Regions from separate parts of the Pseudomonas spirodelae genome, predicted to be linked through region 3. Evidence: riboswitches for the same ligand, from Rfam matches in the RefSeq annotation. Region 3 holds a riboswitch; each other region holds the start of a gene.
What was found. A riboswitch is a leader RNA that binds a small molecule or an ion and turns the genes downstream of it on or off. The one in region 3 is predicted to bind cobalamin.
Positions count from the first base shown of each region.

Region 1: another riboswitch for cobalamin. It lies ahead of btuB (TonB-dependent vitamin B12 receptor); the one in region 3 lies ahead of SOP97_RS16905 (energy-coupling factor ABC transporter permease).
Region 2: another riboswitch for cobalamin. It lies ahead of cobW (cobalamin biosynthesis protein CobW); the one in region 3 lies ahead of SOP97_RS16905 (energy-coupling factor ABC transporter permease).

Region 1 is NZ_JAYEET010000057.1:105,310-110,950, reverse strand. It holds gene SOP97_RS19570 (cobyrinate a,c-diamide synthase) at 1-584, opposite strand, end outside; gene cobO (cob(I)yrinic acid a,c-diamide adenosyltransferase) at 584-1,195, opposite strand; gene SOP97_RS19560 (hypothetical protein) at 1,195-1,767, opposite strand; gene btuB (TonB-dependent vitamin B12 receptor) at 1,778-3,664, opposite strand; cobalamin riboswitch at 3,764-3,992, opposite strand; gene SOP97_RS19550 (hypothetical protein) at 4,058-4,378, opposite strand; gene SOP97_RS19545 (O-methyltransferase) at 4,394-5,056, opposite strand; gene SOP97_RS19540 (C40 family peptidase) at 5,090-5,614, opposite strand.
Region 2 is NZ_JAYEET010000036.1:129,133-134,773, forward strand. It holds gene cobN (cobaltochelatase subunit CobN) at 1-1,693, opposite strand, end outside; gene cobW (cobalamin biosynthesis protein CobW) at 1,700-2,755, opposite strand; cobalamin riboswitch at 2,857-3,050, opposite strand; gene SOP97_RS11385 (cobalamin biosynthesis protein) at 3,140-3,577, shown strand; gene cobM (precorrin-4 C(11)-methyltransferase) at 3,574-4,329, shown strand; gene SOP97_RS11395 (hypothetical protein) at 4,337-4,567, opposite strand; gene glmS (glutamine--fructose-6-phosphate transaminase (isomerizing)) at 4,582-5,641, opposite strand, start outside.
Region 3 is NZ_JAYEET010000051.1:27,278-32,918, forward strand. It holds gene SOP97_RS16890 (hybrid sensor histidine kinase/response regulator) at 1-622, shown strand, start outside; gene SOP97_RS16895 (TetR/AcrR family transcriptional regulator) at 1,030-1,683, shown strand; gene SOP97_RS16900 (acyl-CoA dehydrogenase family protein) at 1,680-3,332, shown strand; cobalamin riboswitch at 3,434-3,641, shown strand; gene SOP97_RS16905 (energy-coupling factor ABC transporter permease) at 3,696-4,376, shown strand; gene amn (AMP nucleosidase) at 4,736-5,641, shown strand, end outside.

The DNA of each region.
Region 1 (5,641 bases), on a different contig from region 3:
GCCTGGACCAAACCCAAATGGCGGCTCGGCAAGCCCACTTCGGCGCTACGCGGCAGTGCACCGTACCAGCGGATCGAGGCCGGCAAGGCATCGCGCAAAATCTCGCCATGGCGCACGCTGCCAACCCGGTTACCCAGCACCCCGGAAAACGGCAGATCCGGTTCGAAGGTCGCCAGGCCGTGAGCCATGGCGCCAAAGGTCTGGGCCATTGCCGAGCCGTCAATCACCGCCAGCACCGGTACGCCGAAATGTCGCGCCAGGTCGGCCGCCGATGGATTGCCATCAAACAGCCCCATCACCCCTTCGATCAGAATCAGATCGGCTTCGCCAGCCGCTTCCCAGAGCAGGCGGCGACTTTCGGCGGCACCGACCATCCACAGATCGAGCTGATACACCGGTGCACCGCTGGCGCGGGCCAGAATCATCGGGTCGAGAAAGTCCGGGCCGCACTTGAACACCCGCACACGCTTGCCCTGGCGCGTATGCAAACGCGCCAACGCCGCTGTCACAGTAGTTTTACCCTGGCCGGAAGCCGGCGCGGCAATCAACAGTGCGGGGCAGGCACGTGCAGCGCAGTCGCTCATTAAAACTCGACTCCCTTCTGCGCTTTGACTCCGGCTTTGAAGGCATGCTTGACCAAGCTCATTTCGGTCACGGTGTCTGCTGCCTCGATCATCCCCGGCAACGCGCCGCGACCGGTCACCACCACATGCTGTAACAGCGGCCGGGCTTCGATATCGGCCAGCACCGCTTCCAGTTCCAGGTAGCCGTATTTCAGCGCGATATTCAGCTCATCGAGCACTACTAGGCCAATGCCCGGATCGTTAAGCAGTTGCACCGCCACCGCCCAGGCCTCGCGGGCCTTGTCGATGTCGCGCTGGCGGTCCTGGGTTTCCCAGGTAAAGCCTTCGCCCATCACGTGGTAGCTGACTTCATCGGGAAAACGCCGGAAGAAGGCTTCCTCACCGGTGCTGGCTGCGCCCTTGATAAATTGCACCACACCCACTTTGATCCCGTGGCCCAGCGCGCGCGCGACCATGCCAAAGGCGCTGCTGCTCTTACCCTTGCCATTGCCGCTGTGCACCAGCAGCAAGCCGTACTCATCCTGGGACTGAGCGATTTTTTCATCGATCAGGGCTTTCTTGCGTTGCATCCGTGCACGGTGCCGCTCGTCACGTTCGATAGACTCAGTCATCACTTGGCTCCCAGGCTAAGGCGCTGGCCAAACAGCGCCAACGAAGCAATATAAAGCGCACTGCCCACCCCGACATAAAACGTCATGTTGGACAAAAAGCGCGGGTAGTATTCGGCGATACGCGGCAGCCAGGCCGCTAGGGTCGGCTCAGGATAACGGCCGGAGAAGAAGTAGAAACCACCGCCGGAAATCAGGTAGCAGACAAAAGCGCTGACCGCGACAACAGCCGCCAACAGCAACAGGCTCTGCAAGGTGTCACGATGCCAGCCGGCATACAGTCGCCCGCCCAGCCACAGGCTGGCGTAAGCCGGCACCAGCATCCAGTAAGCGGGCGACAGGCACCAGTCACTCACCGTACCGCTGGTCATCATAGAGAAGTCCAGGGCACTGGCCAGCACAAACAGGCCAGCAAAAACCCAGCGTGGTCGCAACAGCACGCCGGCCAGGAAAAACACCGCCCAGGAGGCGCTGGGCAGATTGATGCTGGCGAAGTGACTGCCACGCGTCATGGCCAGCAGCAACGCCAGAGCGATGCCCGTCAGCAGCTGAGCACGGGTTGAAAGAATAGGCATGGGTATCTCCTCAGAGCGCTTGGTAGCGCAGGGTCAAGTAAAAGGCGCGGCCAGGTTGTTCGTAGGTCTGCGCCGTTTCGTAGTCACGGTCGAAGAGGTTGCTGACCTTAGCCTGCAGACGCCATTCGCTGTCGATGTGGTACTCGCCACGCAGATCGACCAAGGCATAGCCGGGCAGGCGTGAATCTTCGGTATTGCTGGCGTCGTTAAACCGCTGGCTGGCAGCGAACAACGTGGCACCGACGCCAAACGAGCCGATGCGGCGGTCGGCGTCGATATTGAAAGTGCGCTTGGCTCGACGCGCCAACTGATGCCCATGGTTTTCCTGGCTGCGGTCCTGCGGGTCGAGCAGCGTCAGGGTGGCTGCCAGGTCCCAATTCTCTAGCTGCGTACGCACACTCGACTCGAGGCCGCGAATGCGTGCGGACTCGACGTTCTGTGGACGCATCGGCTTACTGCCGGCCCAAACAATCAGGTCGTCGATCTGGTTTTCAAAAACGCTGAGACGCCATTCACCCCAGCCAGCACCGCCCTGCAGGCCGAGTTCGTAGTTTTCCGACTTTTCCGGTTTAAGGTCGGGGTTACCCGCGGTGGAACCGCTGTTCGGGGTATACAGGTCGTTAAAGGTCGGCGCACGGAAGGCGGTGCCGTAGGCAGCACTCAACGTCAGGCGCTCGCTGAGCTCATAGCTCCAGCCTAGGTTGCCAGTATCGTGCTCGCCGAACTGCTGGTTGTCGTCGCGGCGCAACCCAACGGACACGCCATGTCGACCGAAACGGCCCTGGTACTGAGTGTAATAACCGCGATTGTCGCGGGAGTCCTCAGCATAGGTGTCGGATGTGTCGATGCGGTCCTGCTGGTAATCAAAACCCAGGCTCAACAGTTGCTCGGGCGTCAGGCTAAAGTCGTTCTGCCAAGCAAAGGTGTAGCGCTCGGTGTCGAAGCGCGAGTAAAAACCACCATCACGGAAGTTGTCGGTGCGATCTTCGCTGTGACCGGCCTGCAAGGTCACATCCCAGGGCTCTAAGGGAGTGAAACGGGCACGACCGCCAAGCACCTGTTGCTCTCCATCGGCATAGCTGTAGCGCCCGGTTTTGCCGGAGCTGCTGCGCAGGTCTTGGTCGCTGTGGATGCTCGATTGCATCCAACTGCCGTCCAGTTCCAGACCGTTGACGAAGCGGTAGCCACCACGCAGTGAACCGGCCAGCTGGCGATAGCCATCGGCGTCTGGCTCGTAGGCACCTGCGGCACTAGGTCGGTAAGCGCGGGCATTAATCCCGTCGGTATCTTCGCTGCTCACGCCAAGGTCAAACCAGCCGTTCTGCGAACCACCGGCCAGGCCAGCATTAGCGCTGGAGCTGGAGCGCGTGCCGGTACCCAAAGCCAGGTAAGGTTTGAGCCCCTGCTTTGCGCCGCGCCGGGTGAAAATTTGAATCACCCCGCCAAGCGCCTCGGAACCATACAGACTGGAACGCGGGCCGCGCACCACCTCAATGCGTTCGACCAGCGCCAATGGAATGTCCTGCAGGGCGGCAGCACCAGAGGTGGCGGAACCCACCTTAACCCCGTCAATCAGCACCAATAGTTGCTTCTCGCTGGTACCGCGCAGGTACAACGAGGTGCTTTTGCCGCGGCCGCCGTTGCTAACGATCTGCACGCCAGCCAGACCGCGCAGCATGTCAGGCACGCTCTGTGCCTGGCTGCGCTCGATATCTTCACGGGTAATCACACTGCTCGACGCCACCGAGACCAACGGCGTAGCCGTTCGCGTGGCGGTGACCACCTGCTGAGCGAGGTTGAGGGGTTCTGCTTGTGCAGTTAAAAAAGGACTACAGCCCAGCCATAAAAGAACGGCCGGACGTTTATAAAAGGTGCGAAACAATGCCTGATTCTCCATCGCGCCGCCCGCGCGATACTGCTGAATAAAACATTGGGAGAACAGCATAGGCAGATAGAGCAGCAATACAGCCACATCAGCCCGGCAACGCCCTCCGCAATGCCGTGGATGCAGCAGGCCGGTCTCCGGGCTTACGAGTGGAACCTTGAGGTTCCTGGATCGCGCCTTCCCATGCCGGTGGGCACAGTGGCTAGTGGCGATCTTTGACTCGTTTACCGTTGCGGGGGCAGCGCCGGAATAGTTGCGTGGTTAACACGAAACGCACCGGCTTCCCTGTTTCACCCTTTGAACGCTATGCGTTTGGGGCACCTGTTGCAGGCGCGCAGGGTAGAGACTTGCATACAGAGCGTCAACGCATAACGCCGCGCATAGCACCGACGCCTCACGTGCCACTCAATGCCGCGGCATAAAACCCGCCGGCTTGCTTGCCAACCACTCAACAAAGGTACGCAAGCGTTCATCACTGAGCAGGCTGTCACGATTGTTGTAGATCAGCGCCAGCTCTTTTTCGCTGAACAGCCGGTGGATCTGGTTGTGACAGGCACGGCACACCCAGAGCGTGGCGCTGATGCGCTCATTTTTGCCGAAGCGCTTTTGTACGTAGACCTTGTTATGCAGCGCCTTGGGGATCAAGTGATGGCGCGTCAGCAGCGCCGCGCGGGCGCAGAGTTCGCAGGCATCGGGTTGTTCGGGCAGACGAATCGGTTCAGGCATACAGGCAACGGCGGGTCAGCGTTTACGGCACAGGCTCAGGCCATCGCCGAGCGGCAGCAGCGACAGGTCGATGCGCGGATCATCACGCAGCGCCAGGTTGAGCGCCTGAATCGCTCGGGTGTCAGCGCTCTCGGGGCACAGCTCAAGTACCCGACCACTCCACAGGGTGTTGTCGAATAGGATCAGCCCACCCTGACGTACCAGGCGCAGGGCGTGCTCCAAATAAGCCGGGTAGTTGGCTTTATCGGCATCGATAAACAGCAGATCAATTCGCCCTGCCAGCCCCTCAGCAGCAAGCGCCTCAAGTGTTTGCAGCGCCGGCGCCAGCCGCAGCTCAATACGCTCAGCGAGGCCCGCCTCAGCCCAGTAACGTTTGGCCGTGGCGTTGTAGTCGCCGGGAATATCGCAACAGATCAAGCGGCCATCGCTCGGCATGGCCTGGGCCATGCAGATAGCGCTGTAACCGGTAAAGGTGCCGACTTCGACAATCCGCCGCGCGCCGATCAGCTGTACCAATAAGGTCATAAACTGGCCCTGCTCGGGGGCGATTTGCCAGCGTGAATGAGTCAGCAGAGCGGTTTCGTCGCGCAGACGCTTGAGCAGTGGCGTCTCGCGCAGCGATACATCCAGCAGGTACTGATAGAGATCAGCATCGAGATTAAGCGTTTGAGTGGTCATAAAAGCCCCTCTACAAATACTCTGGGCTGGGCCTCAGGGGTTACCCGCCAGCTCTGGGGTGAACACGCGCTTGGCATTCAAGTAAGTACGCTGCCAATACGTATTACTCAGGCTGTCCAGGCGCACAGTGCCGCCGCTGGAGGGCGCATGCACGAAACGGCCATTGCCGACATAAATACCCGCATGGCTGACCTGGCTGCCGCCACTGGTGGCAAAAAACACCAGATCACCGCTTTGCAGCGCGTCGCGCCCAATGCCCGGTGCGCGCATGCTGATCAGCTCACGGGTAGTGCGCGGCAGCTTGATGCCTGCGGCATCGCGGTAAACAAAACCGATCAAGCCGCTGCAATCGAAGCCGCCTTCGGGGGTATTACCGCCATAGCGATAGGGCGTGCCCACCAAGCCCAACGCACGAAATAGCACATCATCAGCATTGCCGTTAAAGCTGCTGATGGGCTGATAAACAGTGGGTTGCGGGGTTGGCGCGGGCGCTTGACTCGCGCAGGCGCTAAGCAGCGCGGCCAACACAATCAAGCTGATACGGGAGAATGCGGTCATGGATAAGGCGATCCTGAGCCGGGATGC
Region 2 (5,641 bases), on a different contig from region 3:
GGCCGACGCTCTTGCCCGGCAGCCATTCCAGGTTGCCGTGCTTGCCGACGTGAATCACGGCATCGGCAGCAAAAACTCTGCGCAACCAGCAGTAAAACGCCAAGTAGCCGTGCGGCGGCACCAGATCGGGGTCGTGATACACCGCCGCTGCATCCAGCTGATAACCACGCGCCGGCTGGATGCCGACAAAAGTCAGGCCGAAGCGCAGGCCGGCGATCATCAACCGCCCTCCTCGGAACATCGGATCACGTTCCGGTCCGCCCCAGCGTTCACGCACCGCCTGCTGGTTGGCCGCCGGCAGACTGTGGAAAAACGCCAGGTACTCATCCAGCGCCAGGCTCTGCGCGCAGGGTCGTGCGTCGAGGCTGTCCAGATCATTGGTCACGCCGCCGAGCAGCTGGTGGATCAGCGCGGTGCCGCTGTCGGGCAACCCTGCAACCGGGTAGCCCTGCTGTTGCAGCGCCTTGAGGATATTCAGCGCCGCCGCCGGGGTATCCAAGCCAACGCCATTGCCGATGCGCCCATCGCGAGTCGGGTAGTTGGCCAGCACCAGAGCGATGCGCTTGTCGGCGTTGGCCTTGTCGGCCAGGGCGATCCAGTTGCGCGCCAGCTCAGCGACAAAATCCATTCCCGCTAAATGCGGCTGATAACACACCACATCGCTCTGGCTGCGCTCACTGCGCCAGGCCAGGCCCTTGAAGCTGATCGGCTGGGTAATCAGGCGGCCATCCAGCTCGGGCAACACGACATGCATGGCCAGGTCGCGCGAGCCCAGACCTTGGGCGCTGGCTTGCCATTGCTCATGGTTATCCAGCGAGCAAATGGCTTGCAGTACCGGGATATCGCGGCGGAAAGGTCGCTCGCTCGGTGCTTCCGGGTTGGATAAGGCGAACGCGGTGGTGTTGATGATCAGCGCCGTGCCGGTGTCGTCCAGCCAGGTTTCGACCTGGGCCAGGCAGGCGGCCTCCTTGAGGCTGGCCACGGCAATCGGCAGCGGGTTGAGGCCTTGAGCCTGCAGGCGCTGACAGAACACATCGATAAAGCCGGTGTTCGCCGCCTGCACTTGAGTGCGATAAAACAGCAGCGCCACCACCGGCGCAGTCGCTTGCCAATTAGCCTGCCAGTCGGCCAAAACCGCGCGGGCCTGCTGCGGGTGATAGAGGCCCACGCGCGGCAACAGCTGCGGCTCGCCCCAGACATAGTCACGCTGCAGCCACTGGCTGGCGATGCAATTGAACAGCTGCCGCGCATTCTGCGCGCCGCCCTGACGGAGGAACTGCCAGAGCCGCTCGGCCTCAGCCAGCGGTACAGTGCTCAAGCCCATCAGCTCAGGGTCGGGATTGTCGCAGCCGGGCACCATGATCACCCGCGCACCGCGCTCGGCCAGCTCAACCAAACGCTCGATGCCGTAGCGCCAGTAACTGACGCCGCCGTGCACGGCAATCAGGATCACCTTGGCGTGTTGCAGCACCTGCTCGACATAGAGGTCCACCGAGGCGTGATTGCTCAACTGCGCCGGGCTGGCCAGACGCAGGCTGGGATAATCCTCGGGTAACTGCCGCGCCACCTCAGCCAACAGCGACAACTGTGAATCGCCGGTGCAGAGAATCACCAGCTCGGCCGGTGTCTGGCCGAGGTCGGCGATGCTGTCGACCGGTACTTGGCTGCCGGGCTGGGTGCGGATTAGATGCATGGGGGCTTAGTTCGCCAATGCCGCCTGCAATTCAGCGCTGATGACAGCCTGATCAAGATGCTGACCAATCACGATCAAGCGGCTGACCCGCACTTCGTCAGCCTGCCAGGCGCGGTCGAAGTGTTTGTCGAAGCGCTGGCCAACACCTTGCAGCAACAAACGCATCGGTTTGCCGGGAATCGCCGCGAAACCCTTGATGCGCAGGACGCCATGCTTGGCTACTGCGTCCTTCAATGCGCCCAGCAAGCGTGCTTCCTCGGCCTCCGGTAGTTCCACGTGGAACGAGTCGAATTCGTCGTGATCGTGCTCTTCATGGCCTTCCAGGTCATGGTGGGTCTTGCGGCCTTCGATGTGCAGCTCGGTTTCGCAGTTGAGGCCCAACAGCACGTTCAGCGGCAGTTCACCGCCATGGGCTTCGATGATTTTCACTGCCGGCGGCAACTCTTCCGCCACTTCGGCGCGCACCGCCGCCAGGGCGGCGGCGTCGAGCAAGTCGGCTTTATTGAGGATCACCAGGTCAGCGCTGGCCAACTGATCTGCGAACAGCTCATGCAGCGGCGATTCGTGGTCGAGGTTTGGGTCAAGCTTGCGCTGCTGATCGACCTGGTCAGGGAAAGCGGCGAAGGTACCGGCGGCCACGGCTGGGCTGTCGACCACGGTGATCACCGCATCAACGGTGCAGGCGTTACGGATTTCCGGCCAGTTGAACGCCTGCACCAGCGGCTTGGGCAGGGCCAGGCCGGAGGTTTCAATCAGGATATGGTCGAGTTCACCACGGCGCGCCACTAACTCGCGCATCACCGGGAAGAACTCTTCCTGCACGGTGCAACACAGGCAACCGTTGGCCAGCTCATAGACGCGGCCATTAGCCTCTTCTTCGCTGCAACCGATGGAGCACTGCTTGAGGATTTCGCCATCAATACCCAGCTCGCCGAACTCGTTGACGATCACCGCGATACGCCGACCGCCCGCGTTTTCCAGCATGTGGCGCAGCAAGGTGGTTTTACCGGCACCGAGAAAGCCGGTGACGATGGTGACGGGAAGTTTGCCGAGGGTTTGCATGGCGAGTCCTGCGTGACGTCGAAAGAAAGACGAGCAGGAGGCGGCACAGACATGACAGCCACGGGGCGTCAGCCAACACCACCGGATCACCCCGCCCGGTTGTCGAAAGCGTGACGAGGCAGGTCTCCTGGCTCACGATCTGCGCGCTGCGCGACCCTTCACCTTCCCGCCTGCGGCAGTGGTGTATCGAAGGGCTTTCGACCGTTCACAGTTGCGGGGGCAGCCAAGGCATTCACCTTGTTCCCTCTTAGCTTCAGCGGCAGAGCCGCGAAGAACCTCGAACGCGCCAAGGCTACGCAGACCATGACGGCCGGTCAATCACGGTTGACCGCTAAGAGCCGCCATGATCAGCTACGCCGCCGCAGAAACCGAGCGCCGTAGATCATGCCCAGCCCTGTCGATAATTGCCCCGCCGCTATTCAAGTGGTCGCCGGGCTCGGCTGTCGCAGCGGCTGCAGTATGGAAGATTTGCTCAGCCTGCTGCTGCACAGCTTGCAGGCACATGGCCTGACTGTGGATAACTTGGCGGGGCTGGCGAGCATCGCGCACAAGCGTGACGAGCCGGGTCTGCAGGCACTGGCCAATCGCCTCGGCCTGCAGCTGAGCCTTTTCAACTCGGCAGAACTGCAGCCCTATCAACCAGACGTGCAAAGCTCGCCGATTACCCTGGCCGCCACCGGCAGCCCGGCAGTCGCGGAACCCTGCGCCCTGGCGCTGGCCGAACGCCTGGGCGGCCAACCGGCCCGACTGCTTGGCGAAAAAACCCGCAACGCCAGTGCCACCTGCGCGCTGGCGTCGATTGCACCCAAGGATGTGTCATGACCGTCTACTTTATCGGTGCCGGCCCCGGCGACCCCGAGCTGATCACCGTCAAAGGCCAGCGCCTGCTACGCAGCTGCCCGGTAATTCTCTACGCCGGCTCGCTGGTGCCGGCAGCGGTGCTGGAAGGCCATAACGCTGAGCAGGTGGTGAACACGGCTGAGCTGCACCTGGATGAAATTATCGAGCTGATTGCCCAGGCGCACAGCAAAGGCCAGGACGTGGCCCGCGTGCATTCCGGCGACCCGTCGCTATATGGCGCGATTGGCGAACAGATCCGCCACCTGCGTCGGCTGGAAATTCCCTTCCAGATCATTCCCGGCGTTACGGCGACCGCTGCTTGCGCCGCCCTGCTGGAAAGCGAGCTGACCCTGCCCCAGGTGTCGCAGACACTGATTCTCACGCGCTACGCGAGCAAATCGAATATGCCCGAGGGCGAGGCGCTGGGCGACCTGGCCCGTCACGGCGCGACCATGGCCATTCACCTCGGCGTGGTACATCTGAGCAAAATCGTCACTGAGTTGCTGCCGCATTACGGCGCGGATTGCCCGATTGCCGTGGTGCACCGGGCCAGCTGGCCGGATCAGGATTGGGTCAGCGGCACCCTCGCCACCATCGAAGAACAGGTGTGCGCCAAGGGATTTCGCCGCACCGCGCTGATCCTCGTCGGCCGTGTGCTGCACGCCGAACAGTTCGCCGACTCGGCGCTGTATAACGCCGAGCATCGCCACCTGTTCAGGTCAGCGGACGATTAACAGGCTGCTAGAGATGAATCTCCGCAGCCTTGATCCCCAGTAACCGCAGCTCTTCGATCAAACCATTGAGGTCAGCGAAGGACTCCACCTGCTCCTGGTCATCAACCAGAAAGAAGCTGGTGCCTGCGCCTTTCTTCAACATCACAATCCATTCCCGGGTATTGGCCGGGTTGACGATGATATGTGTATCAAAGACCCCACCCTGAGCCTGCTTATTCTTTATATCTTCACGTTTCATCAGCTCGCCCCTGCTTATTCAACCGTTACCGATTTCGCCAGATTACGCGGTTGGTCGACGTCGGTGCCCTTGAGTACGGCCACGTAATAGGACAGCAGCTGCAGCGGAATGGTGTAGAGAATCGGTGCCAGGGCATCGTGGATATGCGGCATGTTCACCACGTGGGTGCCCTCGCCATTGCTCATGCCCGCCTGCTCATCGGCAAACACCAGCAGCTCGCCGCCACGGGCGCGGACTTCCTGCAGGTTGGATTTGAGCTTTTCCAGCAGTTCGTTGTTCGGCGCCACGGTCACCACCGGCATGTCGCTGTCGACCAACGCCAACGGGCCATGCTTGAGCTCGCCAGCCGGGTAGGCTTCGGCGTGAATATAGGAGATTTCCTTGAGTTTGAGCGCACCTTCCATTGCCACCGGATACTGCGCGCCACGGCCGAGGAACAGGCTGTGGTGCTTCTCAGCGAACAACTCGGAGACCTTCTCCACCACGCTGTCCATGGCCAAGGCTTCACCGAGGCGGGTCGGCAGGCGACGCAACTCTTCCACCAGCTCGGCTTCCAGGGTTTTATCCAGGGTGCCGCGCACCTGACCGAGGGACAGGGTCAGCAGCATCAGCGCGACCAACTGGGTGGTGAAGGCTTTGGTTGAGGCTACACCGATTTCCGGGCCTGCTTGGGTCAGCAGGGTCAGATCGGACTCACGCACCAGCGAGCTGATGCCGACGTTGCAGATCGCCAGGCTGGCCAGATAGCCACCCTGGCCGGGTGCATGCTCCTTGGCATTGCGCAGGGCTGCCAGGGTGTCGGCGGTTTCGCCAGACTGGGAGATGCTGACAAACAGGGTGTCCGGCTGCACCACCACCTTGCGGTAACGGAATTCGCTGGCCACTTCGATTTGGCAGGGAATCCCGGCCAGGCCTTCCAACCAATAGCGCGCGACCATACCGGCGTGGTAACTGGTGCCGCAGGCCACAATCTGCACGTTTTTTACTTTGCCGAACAACTCGGCCGCTTGCGGACCAAACGCCTGCACTAATACATGATCTGTGCCCAGACGGCCTTCCAGGGTGCGCTGCACG
Region 3 (5,641 bases):
TGGCAAGCTGTATCAGCGCTTCCATCAGTTGGACGGCTCAATGACCCGTGAGCACGGTGGTCTGGGCATTGGCCTGGCAATTTGCCGACAACTGGTTGATTTGCTTGGTGGTGATCTCAGTCACGAGTCCCGGCCAGGGCAGGGCAGTCGCTTTCGTCTGGATTTACCGATGGCGCTGCCCGTACAAATCAGTAATCCGGCATCCGTTACCCCACGCAGCAGTGGCCCGGCGCGGCGTGCGCCCGAGCAGTGCACGGTATTGGTCGTTGAGGACAATGCTATCAACCAACTGGTCACCCGCGGCATGCTGCTCAAACTGGGTTATCAGGTGCGCACTGCCGACAACGGCGCTGAAGCCCTGGACGTGCTGCGTAACGAGACCGTCGACGCGGTGCTGTTGGACTGCCAGATGCCGGTGATGGACGGTTTCGCCACCTGCCGCGCCCTGCGCAATTTGCCCGGTTGTGAGCTGCTGCCGGTATTGGCAATTACCGCCCACAGCCACAGCGGTGATCGCGAGCGGTGTTTGGCGGCGGGTATGAGCGACTACCTGGCCAAACCGGTGAAGTTCGAGCAGCTGCGCAATCTTTTGCACGACTGGGTTCTATGCCGCGAGTCCTGATCTTACGATCTGCTGCGCGTAGGCCCTACTGCGTTAAAAGCAGGCTCGGTAAGCCACTTGTGGCTAACGCGCTTTAGCGCGGCCCGTAGGGCGAGTGAAACGAGTAATGCTCATTTACAGCTCGTAAACTCGTATGCGAGCCCAGTCCGCTTGATTCGCTGCGCTCACCCTACGGGCCAGCCTATGGCTGTTACTCCTCTGCGCTGCGTTTCTCGCCTGCTTTGACCAGCCGAAGGCTGTTACTAACGTAGCGCCTTGTATGGCTCTAGCTCGCGAGATCGTAAATACATTATTGAGTTGTATGCGCCAGCGGCTGACCGATACACCCTCTCTTATGCCCGGAATCGCCCTTTAGTCATGGTCTGAATCCTGATTCACTTGAGCGACAGTGAATCAGGATTCAGATTATGGCCTATCGCACCACTGCACTTCGTCTCGATCGTGACCATGCCCTGCGTGAGCGGATTATCAGCGCCGCTCTGGTGCGGGTTGCCGAGGGCGGCTTTGCGGCGTTGACCATGCAGGCGCTGGCTGACGATGTCGGCATTGCCACTGGCAGCCTGTACCGCCACTTCAGCAGTAAAGGCAGCATGGCCGCCGAGGTGTTTGCCGTGGCCAGCCAGCGCGAGGTCGATGCGTTAGCCGCCACCGTGCGTGGCCAAGGCAACCCGGCGGCGCGTTTAGCTGCTGGGCTTGAGCGCTTTGCGGCGCGTGCCTGGGACAGTCGCCAGTTGGCCTTTGCGTTGATTGCCGAACCGGTCGATGCGGAGGTCGACGAACAACGGCTGTTGTACCGCGAAGCCTATGCCGATCTATTCGTCGAGCTGCTCCAAGAGGGTACGGCGCAAGGGGTATTCCGCGTGCAGCAAATCGGCCTGGTTGCTGCCTGCCTGGTCGGCGCGATTGCTGAAGTCCTGGTCGGCCCCTTGTCGCCGCCGGCCCGCACTGCCCGCGAAGCCGGTTATCCCGCCCCTAGCCTGGCCGAAGTCAGCCAGACCTTGGTCACTTTTTGCTTACGCGCCGTAGGCGCCCGCTTGCCCGAAGAGGAGCCTCAGCTATGAATGCCAGCCAACATGCCGAAACCCATGAAGTGTTCAACCAGGTGCCGCCGCTGGATGGCGCCAATTTGTACCGCATGGACCTGCCGCTGCAGGAATGGACCCAGCGTTTCGGCGGTGGCTGGGCCGAGCAGCGTCTTGACGTTTACGGTGGCCTGGCGGGCGGCGAGTTGATGGCTGCGGGCTTTCTCGCCAATGAGCACAAGCCGGTGTTCAAAAGCCACGACCGCTATGGCCATCGCGTGGACCTGGTGGAGTTTCATCCGGCTTATCATCAGTTGATGAGCGCGGCTATCGAGCATGGTTTGCCGTCCATGCCCTGGACCGATCCGCGTGCCGGTGCTCAGGTGGCGCGCGCGGCCTTGAGTTACTTGCACAGCCAGGCCGAAGCCGGCAGCGGTTGCCCGTTGACCATGACCTTCGCCAGTGTGCCGGCCCTCAAGCTGCAAGCTGATGTCGCTGAGAAGTGGTTGCCGAAAATCCTCTCCACCCAATACGACCCGCGCAACCTGCCGATTGAGCAGAAAACCGGCGCGACCATCGGCATGGCCATGACCGAGAAACAGGGCGGCACCGATGTGCGCGCCAACACCACGCGGGCTTATGCGGTGGGGCTTGGCGGGCCAGGGCAGGCGTATGAGCTGGTTGGCCACAAGTGGTTCTGCTCGGCGCCAATGTGCGATGCCTTTCTCACCCTGGCTTACACCACTAAAGGGCTGACCTGCTTTCTGCTGCCGCGGCATCGCCCGGACGGCACGCGTAACGAGTTCTACATCCAGCGCCTGAAGAACAAACTGGGCAATTGGTCGAACGCCTCCAGCGAGGTCGAATTCCGTGGCGCACTGGCTTGGATGGTCGGCGAAGAAGGGCGCGGCGTGCCGACGATTATTGAGATGGTCGCGCTAACCCGCTTCGACTGCATGATCGGCTCCAGCGCCCTGATGCGTCAGGCGCTGACCCAGGCCGCGCATCACTGCGCCCATCGCCAGGTCGGCGGTCGCGTGCTCAGCGAGCAGCCGCTGATGCAGAACGTTCTGGCCGACCTGGCTCTGGAAAGTGAGGCGGCGCTGGCGTTAACCCTGCGCATGGGCAAAGCGCTGGACAATCCGCACGACGAACAGGAGGACAAGTTCGCCCGGCTGGTCACCGCCGTGGGCAAGTATTGGATCTGCAAGCGGGCGCCAGCGATGATCAACGAGGCCGCCGAATGCATGGGCGGTGCCGGTTACGTTGAAGACACCATTCTGCCGCGTCTGTACCGCGAAGCACCGGTTAACTCGACCTGGGAAGGCTCGGGCAATGTGCAGTGTTTAGATGTGCTGCGCGCGCTGTCCAAAGAGCCGGGCGTGCTCGATGCGCTGTTTGTCGAATTGGGCGATGGCCATGGTGATGCGCGTTTGAAAGCCCATATCAGCAAGCTGCAGGCGGACTTTCGCGACACCGCCGACATCCAGTATCGCGCCCGTCAACTCACGGAAGATGTAGCCCTGGCGCTGCAAGCCAAGTTGCTGCTGGAGGCCGGTCATGCCGCGGTATCCGATGCCTTTATCGCCAGCCGTCTGGGCGGCCAAGGTGGCCGGGTTTATGGCACGTTGCCGCGCGGTATTGATGTCGACGCTCTGATAGCGCGCGGTGCAGCGCATCTGCTTTAGGGCTTCGACCTCTCTAGCATGGGTGTTTGTGCGAATTGTGGGGTGCGCCTGAAACTTCAGTCGGGCCCTGCTTCGGGTTCTGTCATTTCTGCGTGCAGCCGGGTAAGGTGGCCGCCGATGGTTCCGCAGCGTGTTACGCGAGTGGATGAAAAGGGAACATGGTGGGTACAGCAACACGTACCGAAGCCATGGCTGCCCCCGCAACTGTAAACGGTGAGCGACGCCCATATGCCACTGGCCGCAAGGTTGGGAAGGCGGGTGAAGTATTAAGCCGTGAGCCAGGAGACCTGCCATCGACGCCGGGCACGATGCCCAATCCCTCAATCCAGATCATCGCGCGGTGGGCGCGGTACAGGAATCTCTATGCACATCGAACCCGAAGTTGTTACTGGCGCCAAACTCTTCCTCAGTTATGCCACCGCCGCAGGTGCCCTTGGCCTCACGGCCAAACTTGCCTTCGACAGCATCCGCAGTAACGGCGGCGTTGCCGCTCTGGCCTTGCGTAGCCTGCTGACCACTGCGTTGGTGTTCTGTTTCTTCGAAGTCTTCCCGCATCAGGCGGTGGGCGTTTCCGAGGTGCACCTGATCCTCGGCTCGACCCTGTTGCTGCTGTTCGGCGCGGGTGCAACGGCTGTCGGTCTGTCGCTTGGTCTGCTGCTGCAGGGTCTGCTGTTCGCGCAGTTTGACCTGCCGCAATACGGCATGAACGTCACGACCTTGCTGCTGCCATTATTCGGCATCCACCTGCTGGCCAAGCGCATCATCGCGCCGGGCACCGCCTATGTGGACCTCTCCTACAAGCAGGCCCTGGCACTGTCGACGGCCTATCAGGGTGGCATCGTTGCCTGGGTGGCTTTCTGGGCGGTCTATGGCAACGGTTTCTCCGGCGAGAACCTGGTGGCAGTAGGCAGCTTCGGTCTGGCCTATATGAGCGTGATCCTGATCGAGCCACTGGTCGACCTTGGCGTGCTGGCCGCTGCCAAGGCGTTCTCTGGTTATAGCCGCGCTCCGCTGTTCAATACACGCCTGCACCAGCCAGCCTGATCAGTCCCTGCCAGCTTGCTGGAGTTGCGCTTCAGTGGCCCGGACGGGCTGCTGATGCGCAGCTTAGCCCTAGGCTGAACAGTGATCGCCTGCCAGTTAAGGCTGCCTTGGCGTGTGGTAAAACGCGCCGCGCGGCTTAATACCTGGCGCAGTTGCTGCGCGTTGGCGGTGCTGGTTGCTTGGTTTGCCCCATGGGTATGCCGGGCACGTGACCCGCTGGCGCGCTGCCCCCATAACCGCTGCTCAAGAACTTGCAGGCGCTGCTCAAGTAGCCTGCCTGCGCAGGCAACGCCGCGCTATCGCCCGTGCCGCGTATCAGGGCAAGATAGAGCCATTCTGTTCAGCCAGGAAGGTGCCTTGTGAACCCTTGTTCCGATGACTTTATTGTTGCCAATACCGCTGAAGAGGCGGTGGATCGACTGGCCGCCCTGCATCTGCACGCGACTAGTGGCTTGAGTGCGGCGCTTAAGCGCTACTTGAAAGAGCGCATCAAGCCCGACGCCGCTGAGCAGTGCCAGTTCCGTTATCCCGAGTTGCGCCTGACCTACCTCTGTCAGGGCGAGGCGCCGACCACGGTGCGCGCCTATGCCAAGGTGCAGGTGCCCGGCACCTACAGCGTCACCGTGACTCATCCGGCGGCGTTCCGTAAGTACCTGCTGGAGCAGTTGTGCCCGCTGATGAATGACTTCACCGTGAAGGTCGAGGTGGGCGTCAGCCAGCAGAATATTCCTTACCCTTATGTGGTGGAGCAGGGCGATGAGCTGGCCGGCTCCGGGGTGACGGCAGCCGAGTTGGTGCGGGTATTTCCCAGTACCGACTTGTCTGCGGCCACCGATGGCACCGCCGACGGTTTGTATGACTGGGAAAACACCGACCCGCTGCCGCTGGCGCTGTTCGATGCTGCGCGGGTGGACTTCTCTCTGCGTCGTCTGGTGCATTACACCGGCAGCGACTGGCGCCATGTACAGCCGTGGATTCTGCTGACCAACTACCACCGCTATGTTGACCAATTTATCCGCCATGGTCTGGACATGCTGGTCGGTGAGTCGCGGTTCACCCGTATGGTGCTGCCGGGCAATGTGGTGATCCAGCGCGGCATGGCCGAAGGCGAAATGCAGGCGATTATCGAGAATGTCATCTGGCACCGTTACCAGATGCCGGCCTATCACCTGCAGGCGGATGATGGTCACGGCATCACCCTGGTCAATATCGGCGTCGGGCCCTCCAACGCGAAGAACATCACCGATCACCTAGCCGTGCTGCGT